2 regions of the Paraburkholderia sp. GAS82 genome follow, and region 1 is predicted to be linked to the other one. Evidence: predicted binding sites of a transcription regulator. Region 1 holds the regulator's gene; the other holds the start of a gene.
What was found. The regulator FliA, encoded in region 1, starts transcription of late flagellar genes. The targets are predictions, from matches to a motif close to CTAAAGTTTNNNNNNNNNNNGCCGNTA.
Positions count from the first base shown of each region.

Region 1 (9,002 bases):
TCAAGCGATGGTCTCTCGACATCTTTCGCAATAATCGATCTCAATGGAAAGCGGTATGTCGCCGGTCCGTCAACCTCATCGGGGGTCCAGCTTGAACATTCGTAAATTTGTCGGTGCTACCAGTCGTGACGCGCTACGCCTCGTTCGTGAGGCGTTGGGCCCCGACGCGGTCGTGCTGTCGAACCGCACGATCGAAGACGGCACCGTCGAGATCGTGGCGCTCGCCGATAGCGAGCTCGCGGCAATCGCTCCGAAGGCGCGTAACGGCGCGAATAACGGCAGCAGCGCAAACAGCGCGGCCCCTGCGATGAGCCCGGCAGCACCGGCACCGCGCAGCACGCCGATGATGCAGTCCAATCCGTACGCGAGCGGCATGCCGGACGTGTTTTCGTCGGTGTTCGGCGCAAGCCCGGAAGCCGGCACGGAGAGCATGTCGGCCAGCAACGCGCCGGCACAGGCCGCTGCACCCGCACAGGCAGCCGTAACGGAAGAGCCGGCCAAGGCCTCGCCGTACGCTTCGTCGGCCCAGGCCGCACCGCTCGCGCCGCAGGCTCAAGCCGCTCACGCGGCGCAAAGCACACCGTCGATGCAAGCCGCACCGCAGGCGCAGATGCCGCAGATGCCGCGCTCGGGCGACGACATCCGCGCCGACGTGCTGAAAGCCGCCGGCGTCCCGGCGCCGCAGTTTATGCCGTTCTCGCCGGCCACCCCGCGCACGATGGCGGAAACGAATCCCTGGCTGATCGACCACGCCCGCAATATCGCCGGCAAGCAGCAAGGCGCCTACAGCGCACGGCCGTCGTCGATGACACCGGCCGCCGCGATGGCCAAGGGCCTCGGCGCACCGGTCGACATCCAGGTCGGCACGCGTCAGCCGTCGAACCTCGCCGACACGCCCGACTGGGCCCGCGAAGCTGCACAACTCGCCGCGCGCCGCGCTAGCAGGAAGCCGAGCCCGGCCACTCCGGCGGACGACGCACGTGCCGCAGCCAGCACCACCGCCAGCGTCACCGAAGCGATCAAGGCTCGCATGGAGCAGGTCGTCAACGAAACGGTGATGAGCGAGCTCTCCTCGATGCGCGGCATGATGGAGGAACACTTCGCCGGTCTCCTGTGGGCCGACCGCCAGCGTCGCAGCCCGACGCGCGCCTCGCTCACCAAGCACCTGTTCGCCGCCGGTTTCTCCGCGCAACTGGTGCAGATGATGGTCGACAACCTGCCGCCCGAGATCGACAACATGGAAGGCGGGATGGACTGGGTGCGCAACGTGCTCGAGTCGAACCTGCCGATCATGGAAAACGAAGACGCGCTGATGGAGCGCGGCGGCGTGTTCGCCCTGATGGGCCCGACGGGTGTCGGCAAGACCACGACCACGGCCAAGCTTGCCGCGCGTTGCGTGATGCGCTTCGGCGCCAGCAAGGTGGCACTCCTGACGACCGACAGCTACCGGATCGGCGGTCACGAGCAACTGCGCATTTTCGGCAAGATCCTCGGCGTTTCGGTTCACGCAGTGAAGGACGGCGCCGATCTGCAACTGGCGCTCGCCGAGCTGCGCAACAAGCACATCGTGCTGATCGACACGATCGGCATGAGCCAGCGCGACCGCCTAGTCTCCGACCAGATCGCCATGCTGTGCCGCGCCGGACAACCGGTGCAGCGCCTGCTGCTGCTGAACGCAACGTGCCATGGCGACACGCTTAACGAAGTCGTGCAGGCCTACCAGCGCGGGCCGGATCAACAACCGCTCGCCGGCTGCATCCTCACCAAGCTCGACGAGGCGACCAACCTGGGCGGCGTACTCGACACGGTGATCCGCTACAAGTTGCCGGTGCATTACGTCTCGACCGGGCAGAAGGTGCCCGAGAACCTGTACGTCGCAACCAAGAAATTCCTGATCAAAAGCGCTTTCTGCATTCCGCGCGACAGTTCGCCGTTCGTGCCACAGGACGACGATATTCCGGCCTTGCTTTCGGCGCTCTCAGCACGCTCGACGGCCGAACTGCACGAGGTCCGCTTTGGATAAGGTCGTCTCGGATCAGGCAGAAGGACTGCGGCGCCTGCTGGCCCGCAGCGGTTCAAGAGTGCTGGCGGTAACGGGCGGTTCGACCAGCGTCGGATGTACCACGACCGTCGTCAATCTGGCGGCGGCACTCGTGGAGCAGGGCAAGGATGTACTCGTGATCGACGAGTGCCTTGGCGATTACTCGGTGGGCGCCATGCTCGGCGGCGTACAGGGGGCGGCCAACTTCGCCGCCGTGGTACGCGGCGAGATATCGCTCGATGCCGCCGTGGCGCGTCATGCACTGGGCTTTTCAGTGCTGAGCGCCTCGCGCAGCAATCGCGAAGGCTACACGGCGGCGCAATTGAGTGTGGTGCTGGACGGTCCCGCGGACATCGTGCTGATCGATGCGCAACTCGACCGGCTCGGTCAGCTCTCTGCGCTGGCGATGCAGGCGCACGACCTGTTGATCGTCACGCGCGTCGCTGCGCAGGCGATTACCGATGCGTATGCCTGCATGAAGCGGCTGCATTACGCGCACGGCATCGGGCAGTTCAGGGTGCTGGTGAACCATGTGCATAGCGTCACCGACGCGCACACCGCTTTTGAAAACCTCGCGGGGGTGGCGGGGCGTTATCTGACTGTGTCGCTGGAAGGCGCGGGCTGTATCGCCGCCGACCCGCGCATGGCCCGGGCGCTCGAACTGTCGCGCTGCGTGGTCGACGCGTTTCCGTCGACCCCTGCTGCGCGGGATTATCGGCACCTCGCCGCCGAATTGCAGTACTGGCCAATGCGGCCAGCGATGTCGTCACGTCACCAATGGGTGGCGCCGGCGGCAGTAACAGCGGCGCAACACGCCGACCAACCGTCTGTGCAGCACGCCTGAAGGGCGGGGCGCGGACAAGGGGAGCACGATGTACAACGCTCAGGGAAAGATTTCCCAAGCCGAGGTTCTGACCAAATACGCACCGCTGGTGCGGCGGCTCGGCTTGCAGCTGGTGGCGAAGATGCCGGCGAGTGTCGATCTCGACGATCTGATTCAGGCCGGCATGATCGGCCTGCTCGATGCTGCGAGTCGCTACAAGGAAGACCAGGGCGCGCAGTTCGAAACGTATGCGAGCCAGCGGATCCGCGGCGCGATGCTCGACGAGTTGCGCAGCAACGACTGGCTGCCGCGCAGCCTGCGCCGCACCTCGCGCGAGGTGGAGACGGCCGTGCATCAGGTCGAACAGACACTCGGCCGTTCGGCGAGCGAGACGGAGATTGCCGGTCACCTCAAGATGCCGCTCGACGAGTATCAGGCGATGCTGCAGGACCTGCATGGCAGCCAGCTGATCTACTACGAAGACTTCGATCGCTCCGCCGACGATGAGCCGTTCCTCGACCGCTACTGCGTCGACCACTCGGACCCGCTCTCGGCACTGCTCGACGAAAGCCTGCGCTCGGCGCTGGTCGAAGCGATCGAGCGTCTGCCGGAACGCGAAAAGCTGTTGATGTCGCTCTACTACGAACGCGGCATGAATCTGCGCGAGATCGGTGCGGTGATGGAAGTTAGCGAATCGCGGGTTTGCCAGCTGCATAGCCAGGCGGTTGCACGGCTGCGCACGCGCCTGCGCGAGATGGCCTGGGCCAAGGCTGAAGCGGAGTAACACCACGGCGGCCGGCGGTTCACCGCCGTTACCCGCCGCTCATGATTCAAGCGCAATGAGCGCCGTCCCGATGTAAAGGGACGGCGCTTTTTTTGTGCTGAGAGGAAAGCAGGAAAAGTGCGGCAAGCGCAGGCGGCGGACAGGCGCCAAACGGCAGGCTGCGCTGAGTCGGTCTGAAAACGGTCAGACCGACTCAGCGAGCATTCAGGACAGACTGGATTGGAGTTCGATGAGCGGGGGAGCGTCCGGAATTACAGGCCGCCGAACCCTGGCACTCGTCCATCCGGCCCATACAGCGAGGGCTTTTTCGGACGCACCTGCAGCACCTCGAGGGCGCGCTGGTTGTATTCCATGCGGGTGCGGATCAGCACACCGTTGGTCTTGTTGGAGCGGCGTGCGCGCTCTACCGATTGCTGCAGCAACGACCACTGTTCGGCGAGCTTCGGGTCGCGTCCGGCGGCTAGCTCGATGCCGTTCCAGCCGGCCGGCAGACCCATTTCGGCGAGCTGCGCGTCGCGGATCTTCTCGAGCGAGGCCAGCTTGCCGACCAGTTCGGTTTTCTTTTCGACAACCGGCCGCAACATCTCGGCCGGTTCCACCTGGGTTAGCGCTTTCTGCTCGATAGCCAGAACAGAAGCGAATTCTTCGATGGTCGAGTACTCATCGATCACAGTGGCAAGCAGCGCGTCTTTCATCACAAGTCGCTCTCACGGCGCCCGCACAAAGCGTGCGGGCCGGGTTTCAAGGTGACGCCTCGCGGCGTCCAACCTCAATTGCCGGTCGCCGGGGCTCTCGTTTGCAACAAACTGCGCGTCGTGTCGAGCACGCCGTCAGCAATCTTGCCCGGATCGATCGTCAGCGTGCCGTTCTTGATGGCCTGCTTGATCGATTCGACGTGAGCGGTGTCGATGTCTGCCGAACCCGATGCCGCCAGGCTGCGCAGGCTGGACGACAGGCCCGACAGGCTCACATTCGCGTCGCCACCCGAGCCGGTGGCGGCTTGCGCGGCGGCTGCCGCGCTTTGGGCGGTCGAAGCCGCCGGGGCCGAGCTGTCCTGCTGGGTACGCGTTGCCGCGCTGCCCGTCAGACTGTCCGGCATGCTATTGGTGGTGGAATCGATTTTCACGATTGGCTTCCTGAACTATTTGATTCCTTTAACGGCATTCAAGAAACCAAACTTTAGCTCAATCGATGTATCCGTTTGTAACGGCCCCACCGGCCGCCTTCTTCCCCCAAAACCCTTTGAACGCCACTGTCACGGGCGCCATTTTCAGGTTCAGATCCCGGGTATCTACATCTGGATCTGGACCGTCGAACTGTCCTTCACGATGCCCATCAGGATCTGCCCGGTTGAGGTTTTCACCCTGACCGGTTGCCCTGGCGTCGCATTGCTGAGCGCGCTGCCTTCCGACGAAATCGAGAACCCGTCGCCCTGCGCCACCACCCGCACACTCTGTCCGGCCGTCACCTGGGCGGCACTCTTCAGCATGTCCTGACGCAGCGGAAAGCCCATACTCACGCGCATCAACGTGACCGAACCGACTGCCTGTGACGGCACGGTGACGATCGACGCCGGCAGCATGGTCAGGTCGCCGTCGCGAGGAACCAGATCGGCGTCGGAAATCACCTCGCCGGGCATCATTGCGCGCGCGGCGACGTAGTAAGTCGCATGGATCGAGACTTTCGCCTGCAGCCAGACCGTCCACGGGTGGCCACTCGTGCAGCGCACCGCCACCGTCGTGCGGCCCCACAGGCGCGCGCCGGGCGGCATGAACGCCTGCAGCGTGTCGCAGGCGGCAAGCCCGCGCGGGAAAGCCTGGGCAACGCTCAGTTCCACCTGGCCCGGCAGGCCATTGGCCTGCTGTTTGAGGAAGTCCAGCGCGGCGGTGTGGATCAGCTGGCCGTCTTCCTGACCTTCGGGCACGGGCGGGCTAGCCTGAGCCGGCTGCGATGCCTGAATTGCGGCAGCAGTCTGGACCGGCTGAACCCTGGAGGCGGCCAGCACCGGCTTGGGCGCCGGTTGCGGAGTCTGCGCTCGCTGCAGCGCCTGAACGGCCTGAGCCGCCTGAGCCTGTTGCAGCGCCTGAATTGCCTGCGCGCGCTGCGCGGCTTCCGCCAGCGCCTGCGCCTGATTCTTTACGGGGAGTGTCGTTTGAGCCGGCGCGGCAGCAACGTGAGGCGCCGGATTGCGGCCTGCCGCGCTCGCGCCCAGTTCGGGCGGCTCGCCGCGCGAAGCGAGGCTGTCGATTTCGACGCTGCTCGCAGCGGTCACGGCGGGTGCGACGGCCGGCACGCCGACAGGTGCGGCAGCCGGGGCGGCATTTACGGGCCGCAGTGCGGCGCCGTACGTCGCACGCGCCGGCATCGACGTGACGACCACCGGCACGACCTGGCTCGCGGCGAGCGCGGGATTCATATTGACGCGGGTAAGGCTGGCCGTATTCGCCGGGCTGGCTTGCTGGATGACCGTCGTGTTCGCCGGAACATTTGGCGCGCCGGACGCGGATGCCTCATCGGTACCCGGAATCACAATGGCACCGCTCGCGTTCGACAGCCTGGTAAAGCGATCGGTCGCTTGCGGCGTCGAAGACTGCGCAGGCGGTGCGAGCGTCGCCGCGAGCTGCGGATTGATCGTCCGCGGGCTGGCATTGCTGGACGTCGCCAGCGCGGTCATGCGCGCGAGATCGGCCGGGTTCTGTTCGCCCGGACCGGGAATCACGATCGGGCCGCTGGCCTCCTGGGCCAGCGCCGCAGACGCACACCACGCACCCGCCACGGCACACACCAGCCAGGCGGCAGTGTGTCGTGCAACGATGCGGCGCCGCGGCGGCAGCACATCGGGAGTGGATCGGGCCATCGTGCATCTCCAGCGTGAGGCAAGGGTACGAGTTGCATTCTAGTGACGCGGCTCCCGGCGCAAACGTTGAATAGAGGCGACCTTCCCCGGTTATTCAGAAGATTGCCGCTTGCCTGCCCCGCCTAAGATGCATCTCATGCAAAAAGCCCTTTTGGGTCGCCGCAGATGTTGTGCTCCCTGATCGAGCGCCAGACGCGGGAACGTTATCCGGAGATTTTTCATGCTAGATAAACTCGATGCCGAATTCGCCTTTGGCCGTCAGGCGCTCGATGTCCGCTCCTACCGGCAGGAACTGCTGTCGTCGAACATTGCGAACGCCGACACGCCGAACTACAAGGCGCGTGACGTCGATTTCTCGTCGACGCTCGCGGGCGCTCTGAGAAAGACGGACGGCAGCAGCACCGGCACCGGCGCATCGAACAACTCGACGCTGGCGATGGCGCAACCTGCCGGCGTGACGAGCGGCATGACGATGGCCTCGACCGAACCGGGCCACATGGCCGGCAAGGCCAGCCTGATTGCGACCGGCGGTCCGAGCGACGACTACGGCCAATTGCAGTACCGCATTCCGACGCAACCCTCGCTCGACGGCAACACGGTGGACCTCGACGCGGAACGCGTGCAGTTCGCCGATAACTCCCTGCACTTCGAGTCGGCCATGACGGAAGTTTCGAATCAGATCAAATCGATGCTGTCGGTGATCACGTCGGGCTCCTGATGGAGTCCGGTGCGACGACCGGCGCACATGCTGGATGTAACCGCTAAAAACCACGCCCACGGGAAACAATCAAGCCGGAACCTGCCGGCAGGAGAGGTCGGAGAAGCTATGCCATCCCTGATGAATATTTTCAATGTCGCCGGTTCGGCCATGTCGGCCGAATCGCAGCGGCTCAACGTGACGGCGTCGAACCTGGCGAACGCCGACAGCACGACGGGTCCTGACGGCCAGCCGTACAAGGCCAAGCAGGTCGTGTTCGCGGTCAATCCGATCGGCGGCGCGCGCACCGCATCCGGCCAGCAGGTGGGCGGTGTGCAGGTGACCGGCGTGGTCGACGATCCGACGCCGATGAAGCAGACCTACGACCCGGGCAACCCCGCGGCCGACGCGAACGGCTACGTCACGATGCCGAACGTCGATCCGGTGGAAGAAATGGTCAACATGATCTCGGCGTCGCGCGCTTACCAGGCGAACGTCGAAACCTTGAACACAGCGAAGCAGTTGATGCTGAAAACACTCACGATCGGAACCTGAGGAGCGCCTCCTTGACTACTTCAACCACCATCGGCGGCAGCGGGACCCAGGTCTCGCAGACGCTGCTCGATACCATGAACGGCACGGGCTCGGCGAGCAGTGCGTCGAGCAGCAGCTCGAGCAGCTCGGCGACCTCGGGTGCGAATCTGCAAAGCACCTTCCTGCAGCTGCTGATTACGCAGATGCAGAACCAGGATCCGACCAATCCGATGGACAGCTCGCAGATGACCTCGCAGCTCGCGCAGATCGACACGGTGACGGGCATCAGCCAGTTGAACACGTCGCTCAGCTCGCTGGCGACGCAGCTCAACGCAGGCCAGACCTCGCAGGCTGCACTGCTGATCGGTTCCAGCGTGCTGGCCCCAGGCAATTCCATTTCGGTGACCTCCGGCAAGGCGACCGAATTCGGCGTGCAGCTGGCCTCGGCGGCGTCGGACATGAAGGTCAACGTCGTGAACTCGGCAGGCCAGATCGTCAACACGCTCGATCTGGGCGCGCAACCGGCCGGTACTGTGCCGGTGACGTGGACCCCGGTCGATTCGACGGGTGCCGCACTGCCGACGGGCACCTACACGATCACCGCCACCGGCACGATCAACGGTGCTGCAGGCGTGGGCACGACCCTGACCCCGGGTACCGTGGAAAGCGTCGTACAGGGTACCGGCGGCGCACCGAGTCTCGTGCTGTCGAATGGCAATACGGTCGCCCTGACTTCGGTCGCGGCAGTCCTCTAAGCAATCAGTTCAACCAAATTTAGACATTTCCCGGAACGGAGAATACGTCATGGGTTATCAGCAGGGTTTGAGCGGCCTCGGGGCTGCATCGAGCGATCTCGACGTGATCGGCAACAACATTGCCAACTCGGATACGATCGGCTTCAAGAGCGGTACGGCAGTGTTCGCCGATATGTATGCGAACTCGGTTGCCACGGCCGTGAACAACCAGATCGGTATCGGCACGCAGCTCGCCGAAGTGCAGCAGCAGTTCTCGCAAGGCACGATCAATACGACCGGCCAGGCACTGGATGTCGCCATCAACGGCAACGGCTTTTTCCAGATGTCGAATAACGGCTCGCTCACGTATTCGCGCAACGGCGTGTTCCAGCTCAGCAACACGGGCAATATCGTGAACGCTCAAGGACTCGAGCTGATGGGCTATGCCGCGAATTCCAGCGGCATCATCAACAGCGCGCAAACGGTGCCGCTGACCGTGCCGACTACCAACATCGCACCGACGCAGACCACC
Region 1 is NZ_JBNDLX010000016.1:127,074-136,075, reverse strand. It holds gene flhF (flagellar biosynthesis protein FlhF) at 92-2,023, shown strand; gene P3T17_RS35705 (MinD/ParA family ATP-binding protein) at 2,016-2,885, shown strand; gene P3T17_RS35700 (RNA polymerase sigma factor FliA) at 2,914-3,648, shown strand; gene P3T17_RS35695 (flagella synthesis protein FlgN) at 3,900-4,343, opposite strand; gene flgM (flagellar biosynthesis anti-sigma factor FlgM) at 4,418-4,774, opposite strand; gene flgA (flagellar basal body P-ring formation chaperone FlgA) at 4,940-6,505, opposite strand; gene flgB (flagellar basal body rod protein FlgB) at 6,726-7,223, shown strand; gene flgC (flagellar basal body rod protein FlgC) at 7,332-7,757, shown strand; gene P3T17_RS35670 (flagellar hook assembly protein FlgD) at 7,769-8,491, shown strand; gene P3T17_RS35665 (flagellar hook protein FlgE) at 8,541-9,002, shown strand, end outside.

Region 2 (9,002 bases), on a different contig from region 1:
GAACGCCACCGACGCAACGTTCAGCGCGATCTGATGCGCCGCGAGCTGCGATTCGCCGAGCACGCCGACCATGAGGCCCGTCGCCAGAAAGAGCGTGGACTCGACGCCATAGGTGATCGCCACCGGCCAGCCGATGCCGAACAGTTCGCCCATCAACGGCAATCTGGGGCGTGTCGCGGTGACGAAGTGGCGATAACGGGGGCGCAGATGCAGCCACCCCATCAGCACCAGCGCGGTGATCCACACGGTGACGGTGGTGGCTGTCGCCGAACCGAGAAAGCCGAGGCGCGGCAAACCGTTCGCCCCGTGGATCAGGCTGTAGTTCAGGAAGCCGTTCACGCAAACCCCCGCCAGCGACACCCATAACAGACGTTTGGCCGCGCCGATGGCCGGCAGGAACGAGCGCATCAGGCCGACCCCGATCAGGCTGGCAGGCGCACCCCAGCGCAGGATGGCGGCGTATTCGCCGACGTTGTGCGCGAGTAGGGCCGGTTCGCCAAAGGCAAGCAGGATCGGCGTGGCGAGCGACAGTACCGTGAAGGCGGGGACCGCCAGCAGCATCGACATCACGAAGCCGGTCCAGTAGATGTGCGGCACGCGGTCTTCGGCCTGGGCGCCGCGAGCGTGCGAGACGCTTACGCTCACCGACGTCAGCACGCCCTGCAGCAGCGTGACGACCACGAAGAACAGGTTCGCGCCAAGTCCGCCGGCGGCGAGCGCGTCGGGCCCGAGCGAGCCGAGCAGGATCGTATCGGTGACGCCCATTGCCATTTGCGACAGTTGGGCAATGGCAAGCGGGGCGGCGAGGCGGGCGGTGTCGGCGGCGTGGCGGGAAAACGTAGGCGGCGGCGCGGCCACCCGGGAGAGGCCGGATCGGGTCATAAAGCGAGGCACGGAGCAGGTCGCGTCCGTGCCGTTTCTATCGAAACCGACAGCTTAGGGGGTAGGCGAGCTGTTGTCGATCTGTAAGCACATCTTTGGTGCGGATTTTTGGCGAGCCCGCAGTCCAGCGCTGAGCCGATCCCGGCGGCGCTATGCCTCGTGCACGGCAATCCGGGTGTCGCCGAGCAAAACGACTTGTCCCGCGCGGATTTTGCAGGTTTTACGTAGCTCGACCTGGCCATCCACGGTCACTGCGCCGGAGGCAGCCATCAGTTTGGCGGAGCCGCCGCTGTCGGCAAGCCCCGTTATCTTCAGGAGATTGTGCAATTCGACATAGTCGCCGGTCAGGGTGAAATCGAGATTGGGCATGGCGATTGCGGCAAGGGTAACGGGGTTCGCATCATAAGCCAGAAGCCACATATATAGCCTCAGGTAGTCCGGCTTATGCTGGTTGAAAGCATAGGTTATGTTTTCGTTAGAAAATGAAACGGTGCGTAACAGTGACCGTTTTTCGCGAACTTCACTCGCAAAGGGCAGGTCTGTAGAAAAACCTGCTGTCTGCGTGACCTTCCGTCACTTCGACGGCAGGGCGCAGCAGACCGGACGATACGCACCGCCAGCATCTTCGGTGGGCCTGCCGCCCGAGTCCTGACAACAATTTTAGAGAGGTAAAGCTATGACCCAGATTCGTTCGCTCCTGATCGGTACCGCCCTGACTGCTTTTGCCGCTACCGGTGCGTTCGCGCAGACCAACGCGCAACCGGATGCCGGCGGCGCGGGCCAGCAAATGGCGGCGCCCGGCGCCGATACAGCGGCTCCGGCCGCGCAAGGCGTCCAGCCGCCGACCCCGGCGCCGCAGCGTCTGACGGCATCGGGCTCGACCGATCCGCTGGTGCAAAAGCGCGACGCGGATGCGCAGGCCAATGCCCAGTACAGCGCGTCGAAGAAGGCGTCGAAGGCAGAGTTGAAGCAGCAGCAGGCCGCGGCCAAGTCGCAGTACAAGCAGCAGGTCCGTGACGCCAAGATTAACAAGAAGGCCGACAAGCAGACGGCCAACAACGATATGAAGATGAACATGCAAGGCCAGACGCCGAACCAGGATGATGCTTCTGACGTCAAGCACTAAGCATGTAGCAAGGGGGCGGTGAGCCGCTCCGACGGGCCGGCGCGGCTTGCCGCGGCCGGCCCGTTCAATTTTATCGGCGGGTTGTCCGTGGCCTGTCCGTGACCCTGAGGGAGGTATTGCATGAATAAGCCCATGAACTGGATTATGGCGGCGCTGATTGCCGGCTGCGTGTCGCCGGTTGCGTTCGCGCAAACGAACGACTCGACCGCAACGCCCACGCACGCCGACAAGAAGGCTGCCAAGGAACAGGCGAAGGCCGACAAGAAGTCCGATGTCGCTCAGGCGAAGGCCGACAAGTCGAAGACGGAGGCGCAGTCTGACGCTGATAAGGCTGCGGCCGATGCGAAGGAAAAGGACGCGAAGAAGGAGTAGGGGTGGGGGGCGTCGTCTCGGTGGTTGAGGAAAAAAAGGGTGCTTGTCGGAGCTGGTTGTATGGATATACAGTATGCGGCGCCGCGCTGTTTTGCGGCCCATGCCCTGTAACCCTCTATCTGCCGCCCAGACACCGTGCTCTCCGTTGCCGAACCCGCGCCGTCCGATACTGCCGCCTGGCTGGCGAGGCTCAATGACGCGCAGCGCGAAGCCGTCGAATACGACACCGGCAACGTTACGCAGCCGACCGGCGCCTTGCTGGTCATTGCAGGCGCGGGGTCGGGCAAGACCAATACATTGGCGCACCGGGTCGCCAATCTGGTCGTCAAGGGTGTCGATCCCCGTCGAATCCTCCTGCTGACGTTTTCACGCCGGGCCGCGGTCGAAATGACCCGGCGGGTGACGCGCATCGCCGGACAGGCGCTGGGCGCGCGGGCCGCGGTTGCACAGGGTCTCACGTGGTCGGGCACGTTTCACGGCATCGGCGCCCGTCTGCTGCGCGAATATGCCGAACTGATTGGCCTCGCGCCCACCTTCACGATCAACGATCGCGAGGATTCCGCCGACCTGATGAACCTCGTGCGGCACGAACTCGGGCTCTCGGCGAAGGAACGGCGTTTTCCATCGAAGGGCACCTGCCTCGCGATCTACTCGCGCGTTGTCAACACCGGCGCGGCGTTGGCGGATGTGCTGAACGACGCGTTTCCGTGGTGCCGCGAGTGGGAGGCGGATCTGCGGCTGCTGTTTGCCACTTATGTTGAAGCCAAGCAGAAGCAGAGCGTGCTCGACTACGACGATCTGCTGCTCTACTGGTCCCTGATGGCCGAGCAACCGGCGATCGCCGCTGACCTTGCGGGCCGCTTCGATCACGTGCTGGTAGACGAGTATCAGGACACCAATCGCCTGCAGGCATCTATCCTCCTCGCGTTGAAGCCCGACGGCCGCGGCCTGACCGTGGTGGGCGACGACGCCCAATCGATCTACTCGTTTCGCGGCGCGACGGTGCGCAACATCCTCGATTTTCCGGGCCACTTCAATCCGCCCGCGAGACAGGTCACGCTTGAGCGTAACTACCGCTCGACGCAGCCGATTCTGGCGGCGTCGAACGCGGTGATCGAGCTCGCCAGCGAGCGCTTCACCAAAAATCTGTGGACGGACAAGGCATCCGCCCAGCGCCCGCACCTCGTCAGCGTGGCGGACGAGGCCGATCAGGCGCGTTACGTGGTCGAACAGGTGCTCGAGGCGCGCGAAGCCGGCATGAAGCTGAAGGCGCAAGCGGTGCTGTTTCGCGCCGCTCATCACAGCGCCGCGCTGGAGATCGAACTGACCCGGCGCAACATTCCGTTTGTGAAATTCGGCGGCCTCAAGTTTCTCGACTCGGTGCACGTGAAAGACGTGCTGGCCGTGCTGCGCTGGGCGGAAAATCCGCGTGACCGGGTGGCGGGGTTTCGCGTCACGCAGCTCTTGCCTGGTGTCGGGCCGGCGACGGCGGCGCGTGTGCTGGATGCGGTGACTGAAATTGCCCCCGGCGCTACGGCGAGCGCATTAGCGTCCTTCGCCCCACCGGCTCGCACACTGGAAGACTGGCAGCCATTCGTCGCGCTCATGTCGAGCGTATGCGGCCCGGGCTCCTCATGGCCGGCCGAGTTCGAACGGGTGCGGCGCTGGTACGAACCTCACCTTGAGCGCAATCACGAAGACGCGGCCATCCGTCATGCGGATCTGCTGCAAATGGAGAGCATCGCCGCCACCTATGCCTCGCGCGAGCGTTTCCTGACGGAGTTGACGCTCGACCCGCCCGATGCCACTAGCGACGAATCCGGCGTGCCCATGCTCGACGAGGACTATCTGATCCTGTCGACCATCCATTCGGCAAAGGGGCAAGAGTGGCGCAATGTGTTCGTGCTGAACGGGGTCGACGGCTGCATTCCGTCGGACCTCGGCACGGGCAGCGAGGCGGAGATCGACGAGGAGCGACGCCTGCTGTACGTGGCGATGACGCGTGCGAAGGAGGATCTTCACATCGTCGTGCCGCAACGCTTCTACGTGCATAACCAGACGCATCTGGGCGATCGGCACGTTTGGGCCTCGCGCACGCGTTTCATCCCGGCGCACCTGCTGCCGCTCTTCGACGCGCATGCCTGGCCGCGCGTGCCCGAGCCCGTTGCGCCGAGCGCGGCCGGACTGGCCGCGGCGGCGCAAGCGAAGCTCGAAATTGCGGCGAAGCTGAAAAAGATGTGGGACTGAGCGCGGGCGAGGTGTCTGTCACCCCGCTCCGTTTAACGTGACTGCTGCCGCGGCTGTTGTTGCTGTGGTTGCGGACGGGGCGGCGGCGTAAAGAAGGCGCGTAGCCACGCCGCGAGCCGCGAGAAAATGTCGTACGGCTCTTCGACAAAGATTTCCGGCTTCAGCAGGCGCAGATATTCCATGATCTGCTGCGCTTCCTGTTTCTGGAACGAGCCGTGGGAAATCCCCAACCGCAACAGGCCGCGTAGTTCGCCAAGCTTTTCGCGCGCGGTGCTGCCAATACTCGTCTCGCACGCCACCTTCGCCTCGTAGACCCGCTGCCGCAGCGACTCGACCAGCCGCCATGCCGGCGTTTGCATGGTCTCTTCGAGCGCCTGGATGTCCTGCGCCGCGCTCTTGATCTGCGCGGCGAGCGGATCCACCAGCGACGCATCGCCGTCCGATTCCTTGACGATCGCCGCTGCCCAGTCGTGACATTGCTTGGCCAGTTCCTCCGGGGTCCATTCGGAGCGCGAGGCGAAGCCAAACCCGAACTCTGATGCCTGCTGCATCAGGATCGCGACGACATCCGGGAATTCCTTGTCCAGCGTGCGTTTAGCCCATGCGTACTGACCGCCCTGCAACATCCGCTTCACCGCGTGTTCGGTGAGCGGCACCATGTTGTCGAGCAGTTTGGCGCGCAGAAAATCCTCAAACGACGGCGTGGCGAACTGCGGGTCGAGCTTGAGCGAGACGCGCAGAAACGCGTCAAAGTCCTTGCGCAGGTTTGCGACGGTTTCGTCTTTGAGTGAAAGGGTGATTTGACCCATGTCGTATCCCGTTTGGTCCTCCCGCGTTGCACCGCAAAAGTGTCGCCTTCTGCGAACTGCCCCCGTGACAGGGCGACGTCGATGCTCGACGCGGTTGATCTTGCTTGTTGCCGCATAACCAGCGGGAGAACTTCCCGGCGAGCGGACCTCGACTGCATAACGGCGGAATGGGGTAAAACTTGAGGGGCAGAGCTTGGGGCTGGCGCGTGCGGGCCGTCGGATGCAGCGCCGGTTGCGGCGCTGCACAAGGCTGGCGATGCAACCAGGGGGGCCGCTCTACTTGAGGACGACGCCTTGCCAGACAAAAAAGACCGCGAGTCCGACCGCAATGGTGAGCAATGGCCGGCGGGTCAGTGCGCTGACGGCCACGGCGGCGAGAGCCCCGACGAGTTGCGGATTGCGCCACGTGAGTTCGGCGTCGCCGCCGTGGGGCGAGACGGTCATGGGCACGATGATGGCAGTGAGCACCGTCACCGGCACGAAACCGAGGGCGGTCCGCACGAGCGGCGGGAACACCAGCCGCTCGCCGAGCACGAAAACGGTCGCGCGGATCGTCCACGTGATGAGCGCCATGCCGAGAATCAGGAGGGCGTAGTTCATTGTGCCGCCTCCGCCTCCGCCTCTGCCGTGCGCCGCTGGCTGCCGGGCAACGACAGCAGCACGCCGACCACGACTCCGGCGAACACCGCGCCGAGCAGGCCCAGCTTATAGGGCCACGCCTGCCAGAAGAACGCCAGCGCGCCCGCGGTGACGGCCGCGGCGAAATTACGTAGCGCGACGAGTTGGGGCACGACGATCGCGATGAAGGTGGCGGCCATGGCGAAATCGAGCCCGAGCGACTGCAGACCGGGGAACGCCGCGCCGAACAGAAGGCCGGCGAGCGTCCAGATCTGCCAGTTGAGATACATGGCGAGACCCGCGCCGAGGAAGTAGTACGGGCTGATCGAGCCCGGCGGATGGTGCCTGTAGTGCGCCCAGGCGACTGCGAAGACTTCGTCGGTGAGCACGCCGCCCAGCGCGAGGCGCCAGCGCAGCGGCAGGTTCGAGACATAGGGCGCGAGCGTGGCGCTGTATAGGACGTGCCGCAGGTTCACGACCAGGGTGGTAGCCAGCACCACCGCGAAGCTCGTATGGCCTGCGATCAGGCCCAGCGCAATAAATTGCGCCGAGCCGGCGAAAACGACGAGCGACATCAGTTGCCCGTGCCACAGGTGCAGCGGGCCGGATGTGACGAGGGTGCCGAAGATCATGCCGAACGGCGCGGCGCCGACCATCATCGGGATGATGTCGCGCGCGCCGGCGGTGAATTCAGTGCGTCTGGTATGGGTCAATCTTGCCTCCTTGGTCTGCGGAGGATAGCCGCGGCGGGGTGGGGAGGGCTTGTACGTTCTTGCTATGGTGGTTTGCTGCGGTGCTGTGACCGCTGCTTCCGCGTGCCTTGCGCTTAGCTCGCCTGCCAGCGCCCGGGCGGCACCCCAAACACGCGCCGGAAATGCCGGGTGAAGTGGCTCTGATCGGTGAACCCGCTGGCCGCGGCTACCTCGGTGACAGAGACTCCCGCGCGCAGCGGCGCCAGTGCGCGTTGCAGCCGAACCTGGTTGCGCCACGCGTGCGGCGGCAGGCCGGTGCTCTGGGCGAACAGACGCGCAGCGTGGAACGGCGACAGGCCGACGGCGCTTGCCAGTTCGCCTAGCTGGAGTGGCGTGGCGAGATCGCCGGTAAGGCGCTCTTTCATGGTCGCGACGCGGGTGTCATCGACGGCGAGCCGTGCTGGCTTTGTCTGCCCGCCGGAGTAGCGCACGAGCAGCATCGACAGGGCGTCGAGCATCGCGGCTTCGGCTGCGAGCGGATCGGCTTGCGCTTCGAGCAGACGGTGAGCGCGTGCGAGCCGTTGCGCGACTTCCACATCGCGGATCACGCCGGGTTCGAACCATGGCAATGGCTGGGGCTGACCGGCGACGTCGTCCGCGAGTTGCTGGATGAAATCCACCGGCGCGTACAGCACGCGGTAGCGCCAGCCTTCCTCCATCGCCCGCGCGCCCGTGTGCAGTTCACCGGGGTTGATGATCGGCACGCTGCCCGCCTCGGCGACGTAGTCCGCGCCCAGATACCGGTAGCATTCGGCGCCGGCGACGATCACCGGGATGGTGTACGCGTCGTGCCAGTGCGGCGAAAACTCGTGATCGTGGTATTCAGCCGTGAGCAGATCCGCGCCAGGCAAAAGCGGCGTACGCCAGTAGCGGGCGGAATCGCGGAAACGGGTCACGGTCATGATGGAAATCCAGCTCGGCCTGCCAGTTTAGCGCGAGCAGGCTGTCACCGTACAAGCAGCTTTCACTTGAGCGGAATCGTAGTGCCGGCTGGCACTGCCACCGCGCTGACGCTGTTCTTCGCGCTGCCGCTGGCGACGCGATCGCTGTAGGTCAGATACACCAGCGAGTTGCGCTTCGCATCGACGATCCGCACCACGTGCAGCGTCTTGAAGATCAGCGACATGCTCACCGAAAACACATCGGACTGCTGCTTGACAGGACCGGTGAACTTGATGGCGCCCACCTGGCGACAGGCGATCGATGCTTCGGTCGGATCTTCCGCAATGCCGAGCGTGCCCTTGATGCCGCCGGTACGGGCTCGCGACACATAGCAGGTGATGCCTTGCACGACCGGGTCATCGTAGGCTTCGACCACCACCCGGTCAGAGCCGGTCACGTGGAAATTGGTGTTGACGCTGCCCACTTCCTCGCTGTGCGCGAGAGGGGTGAGCAGAGCCGTGACAGCGAAGGCGAGCGTAACGCGCAACAAGGGTGATTTCATTGGGATACCGGAGTGATCGGGAATGATGGCAAAGCGAAAGCACCATCGTATAACGGCAACCGTGACGCGGGTGGATGCGTCTGGAAACTGCTGAAGGAGAGCGGAATGGGATGAACGCGAAGAGCGCAACGTTTATTGGGTGGCCAGTATTACCGCGACGCGCGCCGCCCAAAAACAAAAGGCCCGCAAATGCGGGCCTTCGAATCTTTTGGCTCCTCGACCTGGGCTCGAACCAGGGACCTACGGATTAACAGTCCGGCGCTCTACCGACTGAGCTATCGAGGAACAGCAGTACAACCTTTACATAAAAAAGCCCGTTTTGGTTAACGGGCCTTTGCAAATCTTGGCTCCCCGACCTGGGCTCGAACCAGGGACCTACGGATTAACAGTCCGGCGCTCTACCGACTGAGCTATCGGGGAACAACAAAAGCAGAGAAGCGAAATTGTAGGAGGTGCTCCGGAACCTGTCAAGACCCTTGGCCCATCTCGATTTCGTTCGAATCGGCGTAGCTGGGGAGGGTGATACAGGGACCGGGGCGCAGCAGCCGGGTGCGACCTCGAGGCCGTGGGCCGCCGCGCGTGGGGGCGATCAACGAGCGAGCAGGGCCAGCTTTTCCTTCACGTCCTTAAACTCGTCTGCCTCGGGCAGCGGGGCCTTCGTCTTCGTGATGCTCGGCCAGCCCTTGGCGAGATCGGCATTCAGCGCGATGAAGTCCTGCTGGTCGCCCGGCACGTCTTCTTCGGCGTAGATG
Region 2 is NZ_JBNDLX010000001.1:39,485-48,486, forward strand. It holds gene P3T17_RS00190 (MATE family efflux transporter) at 1-882, opposite strand, end outside; gene P3T17_RS00195 (RNA-binding S4 domain-containing protein) at 1,033-1,251, opposite strand; gene P3T17_RS00200 (hypothetical protein) at 1,559-2,008, shown strand; gene P3T17_RS00205 (hypothetical protein) at 2,129-2,380, shown strand; gene P3T17_RS00210 (ATP-dependent helicase) at 2,516-4,627, shown strand; gene P3T17_RS00215 (DUF4088 family protein) at 4,660-5,436, opposite strand; gene P3T17_RS00220 (AzlD domain-containing protein) at 5,713-6,036, opposite strand; gene P3T17_RS00225 (AzlC family ABC transporter permease) at 6,033-6,713, opposite strand; gene P3T17_RS00230 (helix-turn-helix transcriptional regulator) at 6,881-7,708, opposite strand; gene P3T17_RS00235 (CreA family protein) at 7,771-8,250, opposite strand; tRNA gene P3T17_RS00240 (tRNA-Asn) at 8,460-8,535, opposite strand; tRNA gene P3T17_RS00245 (tRNA-Asn) at 8,595-8,670, opposite strand; gene fdxA (ferredoxin FdxA) at 8,840-9,002, opposite strand, start outside.
Region 2: a site for FliA is predicted at 5,594-5,620, ahead of P3T17_RS00215 (DUF4088 family protein). Genes of this name have one in related genera too.